DNA from 3 places in the Priestia sp. HNGD-A6 genome. Region 3 is predicted to be linked to each of the others. Evidence: predicted binding sites of a transcription regulator. Region 3 holds the regulator's gene; each other region holds the start of a gene.

Region 1 (8,119 bases), 1.9 Mb from region 3:
GAAAAAGGCTGCGAATGTTACAAGCTGCTATGAACAACAAAGGCGAGCGAGGAATTCCTTTACCTGTTGTATCTGAGTCCACGGATGAAATTGGTCAGCTAGAACAATCCTTTAATCAAATGGTTAAACAGCTTCATGAAAGCCGGTATCGAGAGAAGCAAGAAGAACAGCTGCGGCAAGACTTAATTATGAGTCTATCGCATGACTTACGAACACCGCTCACGACTGTTCGAACGCATATTTATCAGCTGAAAAACGAAGAAATGGCCTTGAACATTCAACAATCTCTTGAGGTAATTGATACAAAAGTAGAATTTGTTAGTGATTTAATAGATAATTTATTTTCCTATACGCTGCTGTTAAATGGAAAATATCCATATCGGGAAGAGGAAGTTGATATGGCTCGATTTCTTAGAAAAAGCATTGCGCAATGGTATCCATTATTTGAAGAAGAGAATATGGAAGTAGATATTCAACTGCCTTCTCAGTCCATATATTGGCGCGGAGATGTTCAGTGGTTAGAAAGAATAATAGATAATTTATGTCAAAATGTCATTCGTCATGCCAGAGAAGGTAACTTTATTAGCTTTCGTCTTGTTCAAGAGCATGATTTATCTTCTCTCACCATTTCTGATAAAGGGTCAGGCTTTAAAAAGAATAGCCATACGAAGCAAAACGGTGTAGGTCTAGCGATTGTGGATGCGATGATTAAAGAAATGGAGTTAACGTGGTCAATTCATTCTACAAAACATGGAACGGATATTCAAATTGTGTACAAAGCGAGTGATTAATTCACTCGCTTTTTTAAACGAATTTTAACCTTTCTTTTCCGTCCTCTTAACTTTGGCTGTTTATAGTAAAGGAGAGGTGATAAAAGTGGAAATTGTTAAAACGACTCAGCTGATAAAAGTATTTAAAGGAGCAGAAGCTGTAGATGAAGTGAATTTATCCATTAAAGAAGGAGAAATCTACGGGTTTTTAGGGCCTAATGGAGCAGGGAAGACGACAACGATCCGAATGTTGCTCGGGCTAATGAAGCCAACGAGCGGGGAAATTGAGCTGTTTGGAGAAAGAATAAAAAATCACAGGCAGCATATTCAAGCCTTAAAAAAGATAGGTTCACTTGTAGAGAGCCCTTCCTATTATGCGCATTTAACTGCAAGAGAAAATTTAGAGGTACTTCGTAAAATACTAGGTGTATCTAAAAACAGAGTGGATGAAGTACTAAATATTGTAAAATTAACAAAAGAAGCAAATCGCCTAGTCAAAGGCTTTTCTCTTGGAATGAAACAGCGGCTTGGTATTGCTTCTGCACTCCTTGGAAATCCTCGTTTATTAATCTTAGACGAACCAACCAACGGACTGGATCCTGCAGGAATTCAAGAAATTCGTTCATTAATTAAAGAAATGCCAGGGGAAAACGGAGTTACCGTATTGATTTCAAGTCATTTACTCTATGAAATCGACCATTTAGCGACTCAAGTAGGTATTATTACAAAAGGAAAGATGCTATTTAATGGCTCGATTGAATCGCTTCGCAAAAAAGCTAAGCATCAAGTGGCATTTACAACAGGAGAGATAGAAAAGGCTAAAACAATACTATTAGCAAACGGGTTTGTACCTACTATCGATAAACATAGTCTTCTTTTAGATTATATTGATCATGAGCAAGTGGCACATCTTGTTTATCAGCTTGTGCAAGAAAATGTCTCAATCTACCGAGTTGAAGAAAAATCGAAATCATTAGAAGATATCTTTTTAAAGCTGACAAGCGAGGAGAATAGATATGTTCACAAAAATACTGCAGGCTGAGTGTATAAAGTTAAAAAGAAAATGGCTCTGGTTTTTACTATTTTTAGGTCCAGCGGGTGTAATTGGCTTAACTCTAGTTGATTATAGCGTTCGATATGAATATTTAATTCAGCAAAATCCGAATGTGTGGGAAGGTCTTTTACATGAACTAAACATCACGCTTCCAATAGCTTTTTTACTGGGAGGAACGATTCTTGCTTCAAATGTAGCACATATTGAATATCATAGAAGCTCATGGAAGCAGCTGCTGAGCTTACCTGTGAGCAGACTGAGTGTTTATACAGCAAAATTTGTAGTAGTTATGTTTATGCTACTTATCGCTTCTGCTGTTCTATTAATCGGTATAATTGGGTTAGGCTGGTGGTTAGGATTTGGTTTTCCGTCTTCTTGGAAAAATCTTTTCGTGTATACCTTTTATCCGTTTTTTTCTGCCATTCCATTTGTAGCTATTCAAATATGGTTATCTATGCTTTTTAAAAATCAAGGCCGCTCTCTTGCACTAGGTATTGTGATGAGTGTGACGATGAGTGGTATGAGAGAATTGCCGAGCTGGTTTTTCTGGCAATGGCCAATGCTAGCGTTTTCTGACTATCGGAATATGTACATAATAGCAGGTGTAATTATCGGTATTTTCCTATATGCTGCAGGCGCCTTGCACTTTATCAAAAAGGATGTGGCCTAAATGTTTTTGCAATTATGTAGGATAGAATCGTTTAAATTGTTTAAAACAAAAGCCTGGACGTACCTTTTTGTGAGTCCTATTCTAATCGCTATTATCCTTTTTGTAGGTGATCAGGCAATGCCAAGCGGGAGAATGAAATGGGCAATGGCAGATGCCTTGATTGCCAATGTTCACGGATTGCTGTTTTATCCGTTAATTGGCGGATTAGTAACATCCTTCATCTGTCGGTATGAACACGAAGCGGGAGGATGGAAGCAATTATTATATCTTCCTGTGACAAGGACATCGGTATACGGAGCAAAATTGATTACAGCAGCAGCTTTCATGGGGATTCTTCAAGTGCTTGTATTGGTTGTTTTATTAGGAGTTAGCATGTTAAAAGACTATCCGAGCGCTGTGCCATTAAAGATGATAGCTGGAAATATGCTAGGCGGATGGGTTGCGGTGTTGCCCATTCTTGCGTTTATGCTAGCTGTGTCAATGGCATGTTCTAGCTTTGGAGCATCTTTGACAGTCAACGTCATCTTAACACTACCGAATTTATTAGTTGCTAATTCTGAACGATTTGGCCCCTGGTACCCATGGACTCAGCCAATGTATGGAATGTTAGGTGTAACTGGAAAAGCATCATGGGGGTTGATGCTGACTACACAGAATTTCTTAGTGGTTGTTATAAGCAGCTTTCTGCTTTTTGGAGTAGCAGGTTTACTGTATTTTCAGCGCAAACATATATAATAGAAAAAACCCGCTTTTTTACAGCGGGTTTTTAGCTGGCTTTTGGAATAGTAAAACCTACTCCAAAGACGTCTCGCACATCGTGGACAACCACAAAAGCCTGTTCATCGACTTTATGAATAATGCGCTTTAACTCTAATAGTTCTTGTTTGTTCACAACTACGTACAATACGTCTTTTGCTTCTTTTGTATAGCTTCCATGAGCAGAAAAGACAGTGACGCCTCGCTGCATCTTTTTGTTAACTTGTTCGGCTACTTCAGCTGAACGGTGTGAAATAATAGTGATTGCTTTGCGGGGGTTGAGTCCTTCAATAATATAATCAAGCACCTTTGTTCCGATATAAAGAGAAATAACCGTGTACATCGTCTTTTCTCCACCGATGACAAAATAGGCGCTTGCTACAACTAATAAATCAATTGCTAGCATCGTTTTGCTAATATTCCAGTCTAGATATTGATTAGCTAAGCGGGCGATAACTGCCGAGCCTCCGGAAGTTCCGCCACCTCTAAACACAAGCCCGAGTCCTACACCGGCTAAAATACCAGCAAAAATAGCCCCCAGTAGCGTATCGTCAAGAGGATTTCCCAGTCCTTCAGTTATATGTAGGAATAGAGATGTGAAAATAATACATATAATTGTGTAAGCAATCACACGTTTGTGAAGCAATTTGTATCCGATCAGTACCAGCAAACCGTTTAATATAAAGTTTGTGATACCAGGAGACCAGCCTAGTATATAATAGGTAATCATTGTTACACCGGTTACGCCGCCTTCTGCTAATTCATTTGGAATAGCAAAATAATTAATGGCCAGTGCGAAAATGAGGCTTCCTAGAATAATGAGGATAATTTCTTTTATTTTATTGATCATGAACGTTACCTCCAATCATCAAAAACTCCGAAAACACAGTCATGACAATGTATTATACCAACTCTAGAGGCTGAATTAAAGATGGGATATTATTATTTTTTAAAAAATCAATTTCTGCTATCAACATAAAATCTTTTGACAGTTTTTATGGAGTATGAAAAAATGAATTGTTTGCTTTTATTTTGATTAAAAAGTTTTGCAATGAGAATGTTCGTTCGGTAAAATAGAAGCAAGAGTCAAGGGGGAGAATGAACGTGTATCAAGATGAATTAAAACAGTATGCGAAGTTAGTAATGCCTGAGCATTTAGAGAAAATGAAGAAAATGTACAGTCCCGAGGCGCATAAGCAGTCTTTAGGGTTGAAAAAAGAAAAGATTGAGCATATTGAAAATGTCATTATGAACAGTTACTCGGAGCATCATCCAGTAACCCTTCACGTCTATGAAGCAGGACATATTCAAAGATATGAACGAGTGACAATCGATAAAGTTTCTCTGCAGTCGAATACGCTGATGGTGACAGGGCCTTGTTATACATATTCGATTCGAGCGGATGCAGTAATTGAAGCAGATGTATGGAAAGATGAAAGCTACTCTAGCTAAGAGTAGCTTTTTTGTTGAATTTGTATCTTTTTTTTAACGCTTGCATACAATACATAAAAGCATATTCTGCGAGTAGTCACTTTTAGCTACTAGGAAATTTTGATTAAAGAAGGGATATTGTATGCAAAATGAAAAAACTCAAGTAAGAGAAATTGAATTAACGCAGTTCATTAAGAAAAGACTCGTTCGGTTTATCTCAAGTTTGGCTATTTCTTCTGCCCTTGCTTCTATATTATATATGCTTCTGTTTTTATTTAAATGATGGGTCACTTTGAGTTGTCCAAAAAGGTGGACAACTTTTTTGATGTATAGGCTCTCATTAAAACAGGACAAGCTAAACATAATTCAGTCAAGAGAAATTAAATCGGTCAAGAAATAGTCAAAAACAGTCAAAGCTAATTAGTTGCAAGAAAACCTTTACATATAATGAGAAAAGTAGACAAATTATTGAATTACCAGCTTATTTCCTTTTGTATAAACTATTATCAAAACAAATGCAAATCTAATTGTTCGTTCAAAAAACTTTATTTTGTAATTAAAAAAATGAATGTTTTTGATTTTTTATGATTGATTTTGAATGTAAACCGTGATAAAGTAAGTACATGAAATAAATGAAAACGCTTTTTTGAAAAAGGAGCTAGAACATGTTAACGCCGGAGAGACATCAACTAATCTTAAAACTTTTAAAAGAGAAAGAACTTGTAAAAGTGCAAGAGTTTATCGAAGTTACAGGCGCTTCGGAATCCACAATTAGAAGAGACTTAAGTCAACTAGAAGAAGAGCAAATGCTCAAACGTGTTCACGGTGGCGCTTCGCTTATTCGCAGTAAACGAATCGAACTGAGCGTTATCGAAAAATCTGCTAAAAATATTCAAGATAAACGAAACATTGCAGAGTATGCGGCTTCCATTATAAATGAAGGTGACTGTATTTTTTTAGATGCAGGAACTACAACGTATGAAATGATTCCTTTTTTGAAGCAAAAAGATGTAGTTGTCGTGACAAATGGTTTAATGCATTTAAACCCGATGCTAGAACAAGGTATCACCCTCTATTTAATTGGAGGATCTGTTAAACATAAAACGGGCGCTTTAATCGGCAATGGAGCTCTTTTAAGTCTTGAGCAGTATCGTTTTGATAAGTGCTTTATGGGAGCGAATGGGATTCATCATCAATATGGATATACAACTCCTGATCCAGAAGAAGCATTGATTAAGCAAACGGCAATGAAGCTTTCTAGAGAATCTTATATTTTATCAGATTCTACTAAGTTTTTTGAAACAAGTTTTGCGAAAATAGCCGATTTACATGAAGCAAAAATTATAACAAATGACGTACCTAGTGATGTACTTATACAGTATGCAAACAAAACAGACATAAAGGTTGTGAAATCATGATTTATACATGTACGTTGAACCCATCCGTTGATTACGTAGTACATGTTTCAGCATTCGAAGAAGGCGGACTTAACCGCACAACGAATGAAGCCAAGTTTCCAGGAGGGAAAGGCATTAACGTCTCTCGCGTTTTAAAGCGATTAGATGTTGATAATAAAGCTCTCGGTTTTGTAGCCGGCTTTACAGGAACCTATATCGAAGACTACTTAAAAGCGGAGAATATTGAAACAGCTTTTACAAGAGTTGATGGAGATACCCGCATTAACGTAAAGTTAAAAACGGAAAAAGAAACAGAAATTAACGGTCAGGGACCTGCTATTACAGACGAAGCGCTTCAGTCTTTATTGACTCAAGTAAAGCAAATGACTGAAGGCGATATCTTCGTATTGGCAGGAAGTATACCGAAAACGCTTCCAAGTTCTGTGTATGAAACGTTAACGGAACTAGCAGCAGCGAACGGAGTAAAAGTAGTAGTAGATGCAAGTGGAAAAACCTTGCTAGACGTCGTGTCTCACAAGCCGTTTTTTATCAAACCAAATCATCATGAACTTGCAGAATTGTTTGATGTAGAAGTAAACAGTGCAGAAGATGCGCTAGTATACGGTAAAAAACTTGTGGAACAAGGAGCGCAAAACGTCGTTGTATCCATGGCAGGCGATGGAGCACTTCTTATTAACGAAAGCGGTGTCTACAGTGCCACAGTCCCTAAAGGAACAGTGAAGAATTCTGTTGGAGCTGGCGATTCACTTGTAGCTGGATTTATTGCTTCTTATGTAAAGCAAGGGGATTTATTAGAAGCCTTTCAAACAGGAGTTGCTTCAGGAAGTGCCACAGCATTCTCACTTGAATTATGTACAGCAGAAGATGTAAAGACGCTTCGTGAACAAGTGTCAATCACAAAGGTAGAGTAGGGGGAACCGAGAATGAGAATTACAGAACTATTAAAAAAAGATACAATCATTCTTGATTTAAAAAGCACGTCAAAAGCTGATGTTATTGATGAGTTAGTTGGAAAATTAGACGAAGCTGGTCGCTTAAGCGACCGAGCTGGCTATAAAGAGGCAATTTTAAATCGTGAATCTCAAAGTACAACGGGAATTGGGGAAGGCATTGCCATTCCGCATGCAAAAACAAGCTCCGTAAAAACACCGGCCATTGCATTTGGACGCTCAACAGAAGGTATTGATTATGAATCATTAGACGGACAGCCTGCACATTTATTCTTCATGATTGCAGCGAGTGAAGGCGCGAATAATGCTCACTTAGAAACATTATCTCGTTTGTCTACGTTATTAATGGACGAATCGTTCCGAAAAACGTTGCTAACAGCATCATCAATTGATGAAGTCATTAAAGCAATTGATGATAAAGAAACTGAAAATGAAGCGCCGGAAGAAGAAGTGGATACAGCTTCAGATCAATTAGTGCTTGCTGTAACGGCTTGTCCAACGGGAATTGCCCACACGTATATGGCAGCGGATAGCCTAAAAGCAAAAGCGAAAGACATGAACGTGACGCTCAAAGTTGAAACAAATGGTTCCAGCGGTGTTAAAAACGCGTTGACGAAGGAAGAAATTGAAAACGCTACCGCTATTATTGTTGCAGCGGACAAGCAAGTAGAAATGGAACGTTTTGCAGGTAAAAAAGTTATTCAAGTTCCAGTAGCTGAAGGAATTCGTAAGCCCGAAGAATTAATTAACCGCGCGTTAAAGGGAGACGCTCCTGTATACAGCGGCGGCGGTGGCAGCAAAGAAGGCGGAGAAAGTAAAGGATCAGAGCGTACAGGGTTTTACAAACACCTAATGAGCGGTGTATCAGCAATGCTTCCGTTTGTTGTAGGGGGCGGGATCTTAATCGCCATTTCATTTATGTTTGGTATTCACTCAGCAGAACCGAAAGATCCAACGTACAATGCGTTTGCAGCGGCGCTAAAAACAATTGGCGGAGATAATGCATTCTTTTTACTAGTACCGGTACTAGCAGGGTTCATTGCAATGAGTATTGCTGATCGTCCTGGTTT
Region 2 (8,119 bases), on a different replicon from region 3:
TTATCATCTATTAAACATTTCAAATCATCAAAATGTACTTTTAAAAAATTAAGCATATTCTCTGCTTTTGCTTTTTGCATCTTGTCTACGGTGCTTTTGATTGCTCTGGTCTTATAGAATTTCTTCAGAGAGCTAAATAAATTACTGTTAACTAAATCATTTTCAAGATCTACTTTTGATAAATATATATTGTTTTTTTCAACTTCCCGAATAATATGGTTTGCGAGATTGATAGCAGTCTGCGGACGATTTACGGTCTTTAACCATTCATTATCTAATTCATGTTCTTTCCAATACGTAATCAATTCTCCATTTTCCTCTATTTGTAAAAGTTCTTTATATATTCCCATAACACGAGATATACCGCCTTGAAAAGATAATTCAACATCTGTATCATTAATTTTTTTTGTTTTGTTAAAAATATCATTATCTGTTCTCAGTACAAAAGGAATATCCAATGCTAAGCAAATCTTTATATAGGGCTTAAATCCGACACCATTTACAGATATGATTGACACGTTCAATCTATCTAAATCAATATTTAATTGTTTAGCTAATGCAGTATAAAATAATTTTTCCGAAGGGCCTTCTACTAAAAATACTGCATTAACGAAAAATATGTCTGATGTAATTGCATCTAATCTATAACCAAAGTCATCAAATTCAATCTTTATTTCTTCACTACATCCACCTTTTGCTGCCTTGGTAGATTTCTTTTTAGTATATAATTTAACAATTCTATCTGGTTTAAACTCTGATGCAATATGCGGAGAATGCGTGGTTATAAAAACTTGTTCTTCAAATTTCTCTAACAAATAACTAGAAAGTTTTCGTTGTTGCTGGGGATGTAAGTGTGCCTCTGGCTCTTCTATTGCATAGAATGTTACTTTTTCTAAAGACTTTATATTTTTTTGCTTAGAAATCCATGTCGCTAAGAATATTTGGTTATTTCTCCCATCCCCACCTAGAGTTAAGGGGCCATCTTGGGTATTATAGCTTAGATCAAGGTTATCTAACATTCTTGTAGCGTCTGAATTAGCATTTTTAAAGCTTAATTCTTGTTTTTCATTATGTATAGCGAGTGAACTTAACTCATTATTTACTTTACTTAAGGATTGCTGAATATAATTTAAACGGTCAACTCTTTTGTTTACAACTCCTAAACCTCTTTTAATTTTAAGTATAGATTTCTCATCCGCGTATGTTTGTTGTTTCGTTAATTGTAATTTTGCATCCTCAAGAATTTGATTTTTTTCTCGTTTCATAAAGGAATCTAAATTACGGTTTGTATTCACATACTCCATATTTAATCGTTTAATGTAAAAGCGTGAATTCTTCACCTCTAATTCTTCCTCTGAGGCACCTGAAAGGATACTGTACTCGCCATTTTTTGAATTTTTATATTGAATATATACTGTTTCTTTATTCAAATCACCCTTAAATACAGTTATTAAACAATCTTCTCTCACGTCAACAAGCTTTACTGTAACTTCAATAGAATCTACGTTTGTATACACGTTATAATCACTATTAAGCAAGTCTAAATCCCTATCGCTTAAACTGCGGTCAAACAGGAGGCGTAAAGCATATATTAAATTAGTTTTTCCTACATCGTTTGCTCCGATGACTAAAGTTTGATTTGCAAAATTAATTGTCTCATCATCAAAATTTCTAAATCCTTTGATTCTTATCCACTCTATTTTCATAAATTAAAGTAATCTCCTTTATGTTGATTTCCATATAATGGATTTAATTTGCTTCTTATTATTTTTTCATTTCTTGAATTTATGCCCGTATAATATAAATGTTACCATTTAAAGTGTGATTATTGTACTATTCATCTTATTAGAATAATAGGCATTTTAAATTCATTTATGATATTTTAATTGTTTAAATGATTTAATTAATAAAGCTTTAGAAAGTAAAGAGGGTACAAAGTATAGAGCTTTGTACCTTCTTTATTATAACTTCTTATTTTGATGAAAATTTGAAGGGATTTTAAATAATCTAATTCCTTCATCTCTATCTTACTTCTTTTAAATATCATCTCTAATTTTACCAATGAGTTGTTCTAACCTAAAGTCGTTATCAACTATTTATAATAGTTAATCTTGCTTCTTTACTACTCCCTTATAAAAAGGATGAGAGTTTAATTTTTTGTCGTTAATATTAACATTATAGTAATGCCTTAAACAGTTTAGAATAATTTGTCTTATAGGCTCACTGTTTTTTTGTTTCAAAAAACTTTCTAACTCAACCTGACTAATTGCTATTTCACCTGAATGATTATATATAGCCTTCTTTATCTGCTTATAGCTAATACCTACATTTAATAAGTTATTAACATTTTTAATGAAACTACCGTATTTTTTTTGCGATAATAACCCAGTAAGTATCCAGTTAAAATCTTGCTGGCCATTAAAAATAGTATTGCCAAAACTAGGTTTATACGTTTTTAATGTGTTATAATTTCCGAATTTGCTCAAAAATATTTTCATAAGTTTATAATATTCTTCTTCTGTTAGGAGACCATGAGAATTAAACAATATAAAGAGTAAAGGGTCTTTATCTACAATCTCATTAAGTTTATTTTTATTATTTAGAAAATCAAATGAAATTCCGTTTTCTAGAATAAATAAATAATAATACTTGTAATCTTCTTCTTCTTTTAATTCTTCTAGCGTTTGTTCAAGTACTGAATTCTTTTTCTTAATAAATCTTTCTATTTTAAATAAATTAATTAAGTAATAATTTATCTGCTTAACCTCGTTAAATGGAACAGTTTCATAATTAAGAATAAGGTAACTGAGAGCCTTCTTGAAAATTTCCTCAATCATTTTAGGACTAACATTTCTTAAATACTTTAAAATTTGCAAGAAGAAGATTAATCCTTTAGGTTCATTTAAATGTTTAAAAACAATGGAATCAATAACCTCAAAATCTGATTGTTCTTTATCAATTCTACATATTAAAAGTTCTAATACTACTTTCCAAGAAGATTTCCCCATATACTTAGATATTATATTGTCTCTTTCAAAAAAATTAGATTTAGCATGCGTATTGGTGTATATATAGTTAGCAGTAAAATATTCAAGAAAAGTTTTATGAGTAAATGCATTTTCCACATAGATAGATCTAACTTTTGCAAATTCTAAAAACTCATCTGCTGCTTCATAAGCCTCATCTTCAAATTCAAACTCGCCTTTTTTAATTAAATAATCCTTAATGTGTTTTTGAGAAAGCTCATAGGTGATATTTTGATGATTAGAGTCCATATTAGTATATTGCCAATAGCCTAAAGAAGAAAAAGTAGCAATTTTATTCGAAATTTGTAAAGCCAAATTCATTTTTTTCTCTTTAATATCACGGGTTTCTACTAAGGTTTTGGTGCAACTTTCATATAGTTCGAGCTTTGAAGTAGGCAACTCAAGTTCATTTCTATATAGAATAAGAATTAACGTTAAAAGTAGAGGATTTGTCTTTAGCTCATCTTCAATTTTTTTTAGCTCTTCTAAAAATTCTTTTATTTCTTTTTTTCTCTGAGCTTCTTCATCCTCTTCTAAAGAGTACCATTTATTAACATAGGCATTAATTTGACTATTACTGAAGTCAGATACTTCCAATACTTTGAAGTTCGATTTTTTAAAATATACCTCTTCGTACGACTCGTATCTACTTGTCACTAACCCAAATACATTAATATTATTCGCTAAGAAATTCTCTATATCGTTTCTAACTTCAATTCTCTCGTGAACGTCTAGAATTTCATCTAGACCATCGAAGAATATAATTGTTTTATACTTATTAAATAAGTCAATCAAAGATTTTTTACTAACGTAATGTAGCTGATAATCTCTTTCTAAAGTATTGGCAAGATACTCTATGAGACCATAAGAATGTTGCATTTTTGCTTTATTGTACTTATTTAATTCAATTCTGAAAGGAATTTTCTCATATATTTCAGTGTTTTCAAATATACGGTCATCTTTATCAATGAACTTGCACAGAGTGTATTTAATCAGAGAGGATTTACCTGCCCCGGGCTTACCTAAAATCACCATATTTTTTTTGCCAACATCATTAAATAATTCCCTAAAAGATATACTTCTATATGGTTCTCCAGGAGTATCAATTGTGCCAGTAGAAACGTTGTTGATTCTGGCTGCTAACTCTAATATAGCTTTCTCGAACTTTTCTACAGGTATTTTGTTATGTTGCTTTATCATTCTTTTTGATACTATTAATTTTTTAGCTTGCCAAATATGAAACAGCTCATGATTGTTTTCAAGGTATATACTCTCTATTTCCTTATTAAAGAACGATTGTTTCTCAATATCATTTCTTATTTTTAATTTGGGTTCTACAAATAAAGAGTATAATTGTACTTCTCTGGGTTTCCTTGGTAAAGCCAAACCGAAAAAATTTATCCTAGAATGATTGTTAATGATTGCCTTACCATAGTCAGCAAAAAACTTTTCTACATTTAAATTTTCCCCATGTATAATTTCTTCAAATGTTTTACGATCAATTACCTTTTCAATTTCAAAAAACTGATCACGGACAACACCTTTTTGACTTATCAGATTAGTTATATCAGTTGGGAGTAAAAGTTTAATATTAAGCAACATTAGAAGCTTACTTATCTCTTGTTTTAAAGAACTTGTCATTTTGATTTTAATCGTTTTATTTTCTTCAAGACAATTTTTGATATAATCTTCTAGATTTTCATTAAGTATAGTCTTCCTGTTATGTATAAAATCTATTGCATCATTAGAAAAACCTTTCGCTACTGCAAACGCATAGGTAAACTTATTTATATCAGGAATAAGTGATTTATCTTCTATGTAATGACATAAGAATTTAATTATTTCTTTGAATAACTGTTTCTTCGTTAGATTTTTTTGATACCTTTTACATTGTATTACTCCTACAACAGATGAGTTTTCGGATAACACAATATCTCTTCCTTTTTCACGAGTACCCGCCATTAATCCACAATTATCATAATTTAAACTTAAAAAAGAACCCTGACTCTTAAACTGATCTGCAAGCTGGTAGAGTAGCAATTCAAAAGCCCTATGATCCAAATCTTGCAGAGGATAGACTCCTTGCATTTGATATTTTTTTATTTTAGTAATTTCTTTTATTTCATTTATTATTTCTTTAGTATCTACTTTTAACAATCCATCCACTCCTGTTGTATTATATTGCTTAATTATTTAAGTGAACAATCCTTACATAAACCCCATCTAAATAGTTGTTCAACTACCTATCTATTACATTAATCTAGTTATATTATACCATATATATATGATTGTATGCGTGACATTGGTAGAAGGTTACCAGGGTATAAATTAGGAATAAATATTAAAGATAGTAGATTATATTCACGCTATCTCTCATAATTCTGCTAAAAACTTCACAAAAGTTAATGAATTAAAACTATTTTCTGCTAATGATAATATTTAAGCTCTATGATTTGCTTTCCTCCACACGAATTTTTCTTCAATAAAAGTTATAAAAACTACAAACTTAATCAAAAGAATTTATTTCATTTTAATCACCCTATATTAAAAGCTATAAGTAACAATAATCGGGAAAACTTTAGAGTTTTTATTGATTAAAGAACGTGTGTTCGCATATAATATACAGAACACACGTTCTTTAATTTAAGGAGTTCTTTTAATGGATGATGGGCAGCTACCAAACAGAATCATTATTTGTATCGACATGAAATCTTTTTTTGCATCGGTTTCCTCTGTCATACGGGGGTTAAATCCGTTGAAAACAAGGCTTGCGGTGGTAGGAGATATCAAAAGGTCAGGATCGGTTGTGCTGGCTGCCACACCTTTATTGAAGAAAGAAGGGATCAAAACAGGAAGTCGTCTTTTCGACATTCCTAAAAGGAAAGATATCCATGTGGTGAATCCATCTATGGAGAGATATATTAAGGCTTCAAACTATATTTCAAGTTTGGTGTTACAGTATGTGGCTCCAGAAGACTTTCATGCGTATAGCATTGATGAGTTATTTATTGATGCAACAGCTTCGTTACATTTATTCGCTCAAACACCAGAAGAACTGGCCCATAAAATCATCAACGAGATTTATCGCAAGACACGGCTGACAGCTACCGCAGGTATCGGTCCCAATCTCTTACTGGCGAAGGTGAGCTTAGATCATGAGGCAAAGAATAGCCCAACAGGAGTTGCGTATTGGCGATATGAGGATATTCCCTTTAAGTTGTGGTCCATTCATCCGATGAAGGATTTCTGGGGAATCTCGTCTGCTACGGAAAGGCGCTTAAATCGTTTGGGCATTCACTCCATAAAGGAACTCGCTCTTTCTTCAAAAGAGATGTTACAAAAGGAATTTGGCATACTAGGCGAAGAGTTGCACCAACATGCGAATGGCATTGATTACAGTCGCATTTCTGATGTGTACATTACTAGCTCTCGTTCCTTTGGAAAGAGTCAAATTCTATTCCGTGATTATACAAACCGAAAAGAAGTGGAGTTATTGCTGTTAGAGCTGTTAGATGATGTGTGCTTTCGCTTACGGATGCATCAAGTGGTGGCTCAAACGATCCATTTATCCATTGGCTACAGCAAACAAACAGGTGGAGGCTTCTCCAGACAAAAGAAAATGGGGAGAGCTTCGAACTTAAGCGAAGATATCTTTCCCTACTGTTTAACCATTTTACATATCTATGATAGTGGCATGCCGATTCGCTCCATCGGTATCTCCTTATCAAACACTAGCATTCAAGAAGAAGAGCAAATGAGCTTATTTGAGGATATCAATCAGCGTGAAAGAGCCTATGCTCTTGCCAAAACGATTGATGACATTCGGTTACGTTATGGAAAGAATAGCGTACTACGTGCATCTAGTCACCTTCCTCATTCGACAGCTCGTTACCGAAATTACCTTATGGGTGGCCATAAAGCTTAAGCAGGAAAAAAGATGGAACATAGAGGAATGAAAGAAACAATAATAAAAATATGCAGTATCTATAGTATTCATAGAAATAAATATTAGGAGACGGAATTAAAGGTTAAAGTAAGGAAAAACCCAACCTTACCATTACAGAAGATTGGATTTCCTCCTATTTATCAGCAAAACATTTAGTTATGACCAACTATTGGATGTGGTACATATGGCTCTTCAAGAAACGCAATTTCTTCAGGTGTTAGCTTAACCGATAAAGAACCTACTGCATTTTCAAGATGTGATGTTTTCGTAGCACCAATTATAGGAGCTGTTACTGGTTCTTTCTGTAGTAACCAGGCAAGTGCAATGTGTGTACGAGGAATACCATGTTTTTCTGCAATAGATGCTACTCGTTCTACAACCAATCGATCTGCATCCGCAGTCGCATCGTATTTAGATTTTTGGACTTGATCTGTCTCGGAACGATGTGTTGTTACTGACCAGTCACGTGTTAATCTTCCTGATGCAAGAGGGCTATATGGAGTGATACCAATTTTCTCTTCCTTACAAAGAGGTAACATTTCTCGTTCCTCTTCACGGTATATTAGATTTAAATGGTTCTGCATGGACACAAACTTAGTCCAACCATTTTTTTCAGCCACGTGTAATGCCTTTTGGAACTGCCAAGCGTACATGGCAGAAGCACCAATGTATCTTGCTTTTCCAGCTTTCACTACGTCATGTAATGCTTCCATCGTTTCCTCAATAGGGGTATCATAATCCCACCGATGGATGATATAAAGATCTACATAATCAGTTTCTAGTCTCTTAAGACTTTTATCGATTTCACTCATTATTGCTTTTCGGGAAAGACCAGAGCCGTTTGGACCTTTATGCATTTGTCCGTGTACTTTAGTTGCTATGACAACTTCATCACGATTAGCATAATCCTTAAGAGCTCGTCCAAGATATTTCTCACTTGTACCCAGTGAGTATACATTTGCTGTATCAAAAAAATTAATCCCTAAGTCCAGGGCTTTTTTTATAACAAGGCGGGAGTCCTCTTCATTAAGTACCCATTGGTGAAGCCATTTGTTGGCGTCTCCAAAACCCATACATCCAAGACAAAGTCGAGATACATCTAAGCCTGTATTACCAAGTTTTACATATTTCATTTAATTTCCCCCTA
Region 3 (8,119 bases):
CGTTTTCTTACCGGTTATCGTTTATATTTTTCATCGCATTCATACGCACTATGAAGCGGTAGGAGAGCAGCTTCGTATTAAGCAAGGAGAAAAGATTGGAAAGCTTGAAGGAAGTGTGGTCATTGTTCCTGTAGCAGGAATGACAAAGGTAGTGGAAAATTCATTGAACTATGCAAGAACGATTGGTGATACCGTTATTGCGGTGCACGTTGCTTTTGACCGAGAAAGCGAAAAGAGAATGGAAGAGAAGTGGGAAAAGTGGCAGCCTGATATTCGTATTGTTACGTTTCACTCTCAATACCGCAGTCTTGTGCGTCCGCTGTTTCGATTCATCGATATGGCTGAAGAAAAAGCCCGGGAAAATAATATGGCTATTACGGTTGTTATTCCGCAGTTCATCACGAAAAAAAGCTGGCAAAACATCCTTCATAATCAGTCCAGTCTGCTGTTAAAAGCACATTTGCTTTACCGTAAAAACGTAATCGTTACAACGGTACCTTATCGTTTTAAAAAATAATGAAACATGACTAAAAACCTCCAACTTATATGTTGGAGGTTTTTAATTTTTAAATTCACATACACTAACCATAATTGAATCTCATCAAAGGCACAAACGGAGGGATTGCATGAGTGAATTAATTAAGTTATTGCGAAAAGGAAATAAATCGGCCATGATGGCCGCTATAGTTAATACCATTATATCCATTATTAAAGGGATTGCTTTTGCTTTAACGGGAAATGTAGCGATGTTTGCTGAAACGATGCACAGCTTAGGAGACGCAGCAAATCAGTTCTTTGTTTTTATAGGTTCAGCATTAAGCAAAAAAGCTCCGACCAAACGATTTCCAAACGGATTTGGACGATTGGTTAATCTCGTTTTATTAGGGGCGGTTCTTGTAGTAGGAATTATGGCATTTGAAACGATTAAAGAAGGGTATCATCATATTCTTCATCCGACGAAGTCTTCAGGCTTTATTTTAAATATTGCAGTACTTGGCATCTCGGTATTACTTGAGATGTTTGTCCTCTTTAAGGCAATGAAAGAAATTTTGCACGATGTCGGAATGAATACTGCAGAGGTCAATGTTTTTACGCAAAGCTTTGTTCATCTAAAGAAAGCAAAGCCAGCAACTAAGCTTGTTTTTATGGAAGATCTGGTAGCCACTGGAGGAGGCGTATTGGCTTTAATCGCCGTTTTTATTTCGCGATTTACGCCTTTTCATCAAGCTGAAGGAATTGCTTCTATGCTAATTGGTCTTATGATGTTTTTTGTAGTAGGACGAGTATTTTTAGATAACGCTGCCGGAGCGCTTGGTGAAGCAGATAAAGAAATGGAAATGAAAATTGGTGCCATTGTTATGCAAGATGTACAAGTGCGTGATATTCAAACGTTAATGGTGATGAAAGAAGGAGAAGAGCTTCACGTTGAATTAAAAGTAGAAATTGATCCTTCTTTAACAGTAGCAGAAGCGGATGATATTAAAGATCGTCTGGAAAATCGTATTTTACAGGAAAAAGGAATAACGGATGTCATTATTGAATTTGATGAAGATGATGGAATTCCTGACTGGGTGACAAGCGATTTACAGCTTCAAAAAGAATAAAAAACAAGGAAGAAAACAGTTGTTTTCTTCCTTGTTTTTTTAGCTATATACTTTTTCACGCACGTTTTGAGAATCTGTTGAAGCCGCAGAAAAGTTAATAGTTTCACGTACAACGTAAATAGGTCTATTTTTACTTTCATCGTAAATTCTTGCGATGTATTGTCCCACTAGACCTAAACCAAGTAGCTGAATACCGCTAAAGAAAGTGATAGCTACCATAATCGAAGTCCAGCCAGGCTGAATATTTTCACCTATCAGCCAAACAACAATCGAATAACTTAAAACGAGAAGTGATACAAAAACTGATAACAAGCCAATAACCATTACTAAACGTAAAGGTTTCGTTGAAAACCCAATAATTCCATCTGAAGCAAACTTGATCATCTTTTTTAAAGGATATTTTGTTTCACCAGCAAAACGCTCATCGCGCTCATATTCTACATATGTTTGCCTGAAGCCGATCCAAGACATCATTCCTCTTACGAAACGATTGCGTTCAGTCATTTTTTTGAATACGTCCGCAACTTTTCGGTCGATAATACGAAAATCTCCCGTGTCTTTTGGGATTTCAATATCGGACATATAATTTAAAAAGCGATAAAAATACTTAGCCGTTGTCAATTTAAAAAAGGTCTCTCCGCTTCGCTTCTTGCGCTTTGCGTATACAATTTCATAGCCTTGCTGCCATTTAGCAATTAATTCAGGAATCATTTCAGGCGGATCCTGTAAGTCAGCATCAATAATTACGATAGCATCACCTTGAGCATAGTCAATACCTGCTGTGACGGCAGTTTGGTGCCCGAAATTACGGGCAAAATCAATAATTTTTACGTTAGAATCCATAGCTGCTACGTCCTTTAAGATTTCAATTGTTCGGTCTGTACTGCCGTCATTGACGAAAATGAATTCATAGTTAATGTGATTTTCATGCATGACGGAAAGCAAGCGATTATAGCATTCATTAGCTACTTCTTCTTCAAAATACATAGGTACCACGATTGAAATTAGTTCTTTCATGCTTTACCTCCTATCGAGTGATTGTTTGTGTGCTTAAACGTCCATATTTTATTAAGAAAAAAATTAAAAAACATTCCTATACAAGTAGACAACAGTTGTCCAATTATCGGATTAGCAGGTGTATAGTGTACAAGAAGGAATAAGCAAGATGTATTAATTGCTAAAGTAATAAGGTTTACGATGAAAAATTGAGCTAACATCCATTTATGTACAGTTGCTTGAAACACCCACGATTTGTTCCAATAGTAGCTGTTTATGACGCCAATGAAATAGGATAGTACGTTAGCCAATATATAATTCATATCAAAATGAATGAGTGCTAAGTAACTGATAATAGTGAGCAGGGTATTCATTATACCTACGAATCCGAATTTCAGGAATTTTATCACGGTTGCATAATCCCTTCCATTTAATTTATCTCTTCACATTTTGCCTGTGGCTTATTTTTAGTAAACCGTACTAGTAAATAAGATAGAATCACTGAAATACCAAACCCTTCGAGCAGCATAAAGCTTGGAAAAATAAAGAATCGATAGCGAGTTTGAATTTCAATAAGCAAGTGAATAAGAACGTATCCTATGATTAGTAATAAAAACAGTGTATACGGATATTTATCCTGCTTCTTCAGGAATAAACATATAAGTCCAATAATGGAAATAATAGTAGTTGAAACGTAAATGATTCTTTCATAACTTTGAGCAGCACTAATTAATTTCTCTTTATTAAAAGGTACATCTTCTTGAGGAGTTAATGAAATACTCCAAAATGTAGATGCATCCGTTCCTCCCCACATATTCAGGAATTTAATGTGAAAGAGATCTAAAAGCTGCTCTTTATCTGCTACTCGCTCTTTAATTACTTCTTTTTCTGCTTCAGCTCGTTTTTCTCCAATTGGCATACCCATAAAACGACTAGCATCCTCTGAAGAATAAGAACCGCTTGTTTCATAATTAAAGCCAATAACGAATTTCCATAAAGGATCTCTGTTACTTAAAGGATATTTAGAAATACCGCTCGCTACAAAAGAGTAGTTGATCAGCGCATTTGCAATAAAAAAAGTAGCCAGTACGCCTACGAGGTTTTTTCCTATTTTCTTTCGACGAGTTTTTAACTCAGCAGCATCCTTCGCTTTAATGTAAGGTTGAAGAATTTGCAAGATGAAATAAATGAAAACAGCAACGATAATAATGGGTCCCAGAGGGCGCATTAAATTTCCTAACGACAATAGAAGACCAATATAAAGCCAGCTAAACTTGTTATGAGCAAATCTTTTTATAATAAGGTAAAAAGCTGCATAAAATAAAAAAGTAGCTAAATGCTGATTGGTTAACACTGAGCTGTAGAGAATGTTCGGAATGTAGAACGCATATAGGAAAGCTGCCATTCTCCCAGCAAGTTCGTTAAATACTTTAGCGCCAATTAGATAAATAAAAATAACGGTTCCAGTAGAATAAAAAATATTTAACAATTTTAATGTGAAAATGCTATCTCCAAAACAGCGAATAACAATAGATTCATAGAATGAAAAGCCTAGCTGATATACCCATGTAGTGAAATAAACGCTTTGGTTAAATTCATAATTTCCCTTTGCGATATTACGTGCGGCATCTAACATGACAAGAAAGTCAGATTTTACAGGTGTTTGAACAGAAAGCATCCATGCTAATCGAACACCTAAGGTCAAAACAATCAGTGAAATAAAAAAAACAGTTTTGTTCATGTATCTACTTGCAATAGCTATTAGAAAAATGACAAGGAAAGTGATACATATTCCTTCAATAATAAATGAATTACTTAAAGCCAAGCCTTTTAAGTCCAATGAATTTGTCATCGCACTATAACTGCCCCATAGAGACCATGTAAGAATCATGACACATAAAAGAATCAGGCTTTTGGATAAAAATGAGTTAAGCATATTACCTCCTGCAAATTATTTCAAAGATAAGGTACAAAATTCCTACCCTATGATACCATATTTTATTATTTTGTATATATTTTTCTTATAGAGTATAATATTAGATTGTTCTGAAATTACAACAGCGGCACAACGTGTAATAAAAGGTTCAGCGGAGTAGACAGTGATTTAGTAATAGATAAAAGAGGTTGAAAAAAAAGGATTTTAGTCGAAGGGAAAAACGAACCATTAATCATCATGTTTGATGGTTCGTTTTTTATGGTGAACGTAGGTTTCATTTGTTTAGTTCTTTCCAGCAGTTGATTGGAGGGCAAGACGAAGACTCCTGCGGGAAAAGCGGAAGGGGTGAGACCCCGCAGGAGCGCAAGCGACGAGGAGGCTCACCGGCCGCCCGCGGAAAGCGAAGTCTTGCACGGAAATCAACAGAGGTGTCACAAGCAATCCCTGCTAGCTTATTTATTTCATTTGTTTCCCTTTAGACTCGCTTGATTTAGTTATGTCTCAATCTCTTCTTTTTTATCATGTGTTTTCTGATGGGAACAGCTTTTATGTTTTAAATCGATCTTTTAATAAATTCCATAGGGAACTCACTCCGAGACTAATGCTGATCAGAATTCCTGATAAAGCTACTATTAAAGCGATATATTCAAAGATAGAAAACTGCTTCATACTATCCCAATTGATGTTTCCCTTTAGCTTGCTAATAACTAAATTCATTCCGTAAATACCGGAAAGAACGGTATAAATCGTTAAAATTAATAATAAGTAATTGTGACGCTTGGCCGCGATTTTCTCTTGATTTTGATACAAAGTACCAAGGGTTTCTTTGACTTCTTGATAAAGAGAATTGATGTGGAAGATTTTTTTAAAGAGCTCAGAAAACTCTTGACCTTCCGTGCGAGAGCTAATTTCTAAAAATAAATATTTACCTGAAAATACAGTAATAGAGCGAATTAGTCGCTCGATGCCCTCTGAATTTTTATGAAACGTGAGCTGAGAATACTCATAGGATAGTTTTAGCAACACGATTTTATAGAAAAAATGCAAAAATAAATTATAGTAATGCTGGCCAAATAGATGATTCATCAAAAGCTGATCCGTTTTAGAGTCTGTCGATTTAGAAATACACGAAAACACATGGTCTGTTATAACGTAATAGGTTTCAGGAGCCCATCTGGAATACACGTGTTTGGTATTATACGTTTTAATATACTCATGGTTGTGTGCAGAGATAAACGGTTTCCCGTCAGGCGTATAGCTATTTAGCTGCCCAGTACGAAATAAAGTTGTGGAGTTAATTTCTTGCTCTTGATTTACCGTTACATAACTTAATACAAACATCCGTTCATCGATAAAATAAGGAAGACTCCCGACGTGCTGTTCACGCGTCGCTTCTTTTTTAATGTGTTCGTTCAAAAATGGCGCGAGCTGTGAAAAAATATAATCCTGTACTTTGCTATAGCGATGATGTTCATAGGTAATGGTGGATCCATGCTCTTCAGCAAGCTTCGGTTCTAATACACGAAAATGATTCATGAATTCTAAAATGTCATCATAGGTGTAATGATTATGACTCATCTCAGTGCGAATGGTCATGACGCCAATTTCAAAAGGACATAAAAAAACATCCACAGACAGCACGTTGCTAGACACGGTGGTGGAGGAAGTTTGTAGCGTAACGGTATGGTCTATTTTTTTTGAAAATCGAAGCAAGCCTTCTTTTTCGCACGAATCAGGAAATAGAATACATTCAATGTAAGGAAGAAAATATTGATCCAAGCTATCATGAGATACGTAATACTGTTCTCCGTAGTATTCTTTTTCTACATGTTTGTTTTGAATGGAAAAAAACTCAAACATATTTGCTTCTAGTGCATGAACAAGCTGCTCTTTATTTTTTCGATCAAAGGAAAAAGGAAAAAGAAACATGTTCATTGCTTTGGTAGGCATAATAGTTTGAAATGGTTCTGTTTTCCTTGGTGTATTGGTCATAAACTACATCCTTCTTATAGTCGGTTGTATTTTTTTTGAGAGTCGAAAAAATGCAGACAGAAAGTAAAAGGTAAAACAGGCTTTATAAAAACCGCTCTACCTGCCTGTAATGATTCGACGTATCATTTATAATATGCCAATTTTTTTAGAAAACAAACGTAAAAAACCAACTAACATCATGATTAGTTGGTTTTACATACAGTGTGTAATTAGTGAATCGTGCGATATACACCAGTGACTTTTCCTAAAATCGTTACGTGGCGAAGAATAATAGGCGCCATCGTTGAATTTTCAGGCTGTAAACGAACGAAATTTTCTTCTTTAAAGAAACGTTTTACCGTTGCTTCGTTGTCCTCGGTCATAGCGACCACAATATCTCCGTTATTAGCAGTTTGCTGCTGACGTACGATTACCATATCGCCATCTAGAATACCTGCTTCAATCATACTTTCTCCCATAATTTCAAGCATAAATACATGATCATCTGGAGAAACGAATTTATCTGGAAGAGGGAAATATTCTTCCACATTTTCAACGGCTGTTATAGGAAGACCCGCTGTTACTTTACCGATAACAGGAACATTAATGACATTGCTTTTAGGGATGTTTACTTCGTCTAGTTGAAGAACTTCGATTGCTCTTGGTTTTGTTGGATCTCTGCGAATTAACCCTTTGCTTTCTAAACGAGCTAAATGCCCGTGTACAGTGGAGCTAGAGGCTAATCCCACCGCTTCCCCAATCTCACGAACAGAAGGCGGATAACCTTTTAATTTTACTTCGTGCTTAATAAAATCTAGTATGTCTTGTTGACGTTTTGATAGCTTCATATTTTTCACCTCGATTTTAGCTATTCTTTAGGTGAATTATACCACGTGATGTGTCAATATACAAACATAAGTTCGAAGAATTCCATTGACAGAAACAAATGTTCTCAATAAAATAAGAACATATATTCTGATAGGGGGATCATAATATGCACCAATTCTTACATTCTATGAAACATTACGCTATTTTTTTTGCAGTTATCGCTGCACTTACATATGTATTGACGCTGGTTTTAGGAGCGGATAAAGTAGATTTAGACAAATATTCAACGGTTACTATTACAAAAGGAGATACGCTTTGGGACTTGTCCAACAAGTATCATAATCACCATCATTTGACCACCAATGAATTTGTCAAATGGGTTGAAGACGTCAATGATCTAAACTCAGACACTGCCCAGTCTTTATCTCCTGGAGATAAATTATATATTCCTGTTTTAAAAAAAGAGTTACATAATCAAGTGGCAATTGAACAGTAGTGTGTAACGGCCGTTCCTGAATATTGTTAGAAGCCGAAAAGGTCGTGATAAAAGTGGACGCCATTATTTATTGCCGTGTAAGTACGGATAAAAAAACCCAAGAAACATCTTTACAGCGCCAGCAAGAAGAATTAAAAAAGCTTGCTGATCTTCACCATCTAAACGTAAAAAAAGTCGTAATGGAAAAAGCAAGCGGATATGACGTAGACAGAGAGGGTATATTGGATGTTCTTCATACAATGAAAGAAGAAAAAATATCTGTGCTGCTCATTCAAGACGAAACGCGAT

The links. The regulator LexA, encoded in region 3, represses DNA repair genes until DNA is damaged. The targets are predictions, from matches to a motif close to CGAACATATGTTCG.
Region 1: the regulator LexA is predicted to act here: its motif matches at 4,305-4,318, upstream of SCI76_RS03730 (YolD-like family protein).
Region 2: the regulator LexA is predicted to act here: its motif matches at 5,625-5,638, upstream of SCI76_RS26620 (Y-family DNA polymerase).

The regions. Positions count from the first base shown of each region.
Region 1 covers NZ_CP138621.1:718,891-727,009, reverse strand. Annotated here, with positions in the region: gene SCI76_RS03755 (ATP-binding protein) at 1-791, shown strand, start outside; gene SCI76_RS03750 (ABC transporter ATP-binding protein) at 877-1,812, shown strand; gene SCI76_RS03745 (ABC transporter permease) at 1,787-2,494, shown strand; gene SCI76_RS03740 (ABC transporter permease) at 2,495-3,229, shown strand; gene SCI76_RS03735 (YitT family protein) at 3,261-4,100, opposite strand; gene SCI76_RS03730 (YolD-like family protein) at 4,349-4,702, shown strand; gene SCI76_RS03725 (hypothetical protein) at 4,824-4,964, shown strand; gene SCI76_RS03720 (DeoR/GlpR family DNA-binding transcription regulator) at 5,347-6,099, shown strand; gene pfkB (1-phosphofructokinase) at 6,096-7,010, shown strand; gene SCI76_RS03710 (PTS fructose transporter subunit IIABC) at 7,023-8,119, shown strand, end outside.
Region 2 covers NZ_CP138622.1:5,185-13,303, reverse strand. Annotated here, with positions in the region: gene SCI76_RS26630 (ATP-dependent nuclease) at 1-1,706, opposite strand, end outside; gene SCI76_RS26625 (NACHT domain-containing protein) at 2,106-5,183, opposite strand; gene SCI76_RS26620 (Y-family DNA polymerase) at 5,686-6,951, shown strand; gene SCI76_RS26615 (aldo/keto reductase) at 7,125-8,105, opposite strand.
Region 3 covers NZ_CP138621.1:3,934,203-3,942,321, forward strand. Annotated here, with positions in the region: gene SCI76_RS20065 (APC family permease) at 1-517, shown strand, start outside; gene SCI76_RS20070 (cation diffusion facilitator family transporter) at 627-1,604, shown strand; gene SCI76_RS20075 (glycosyltransferase family 2 protein) at 1,644-2,621, opposite strand; gene SCI76_RS20080 (GtrA family protein) at 2,618-3,010, opposite strand; gene SCI76_RS20085 (glycosyltransferase family 39 protein) at 3,031-4,536, opposite strand; gene SCI76_RS20090 (hypothetical protein) at 4,815-5,015, shown strand; gene SCI76_RS20095 (hypothetical protein) at 5,083-6,528, opposite strand; gene lexA (transcriptional repressor LexA) at 6,738-7,355, opposite strand; gene yneA (cell division suppressor protein YneA) at 7,502-7,831, shown strand; gene SCI76_RS20110 (recombinase family protein) at 7,885-8,119, shown strand, end outside.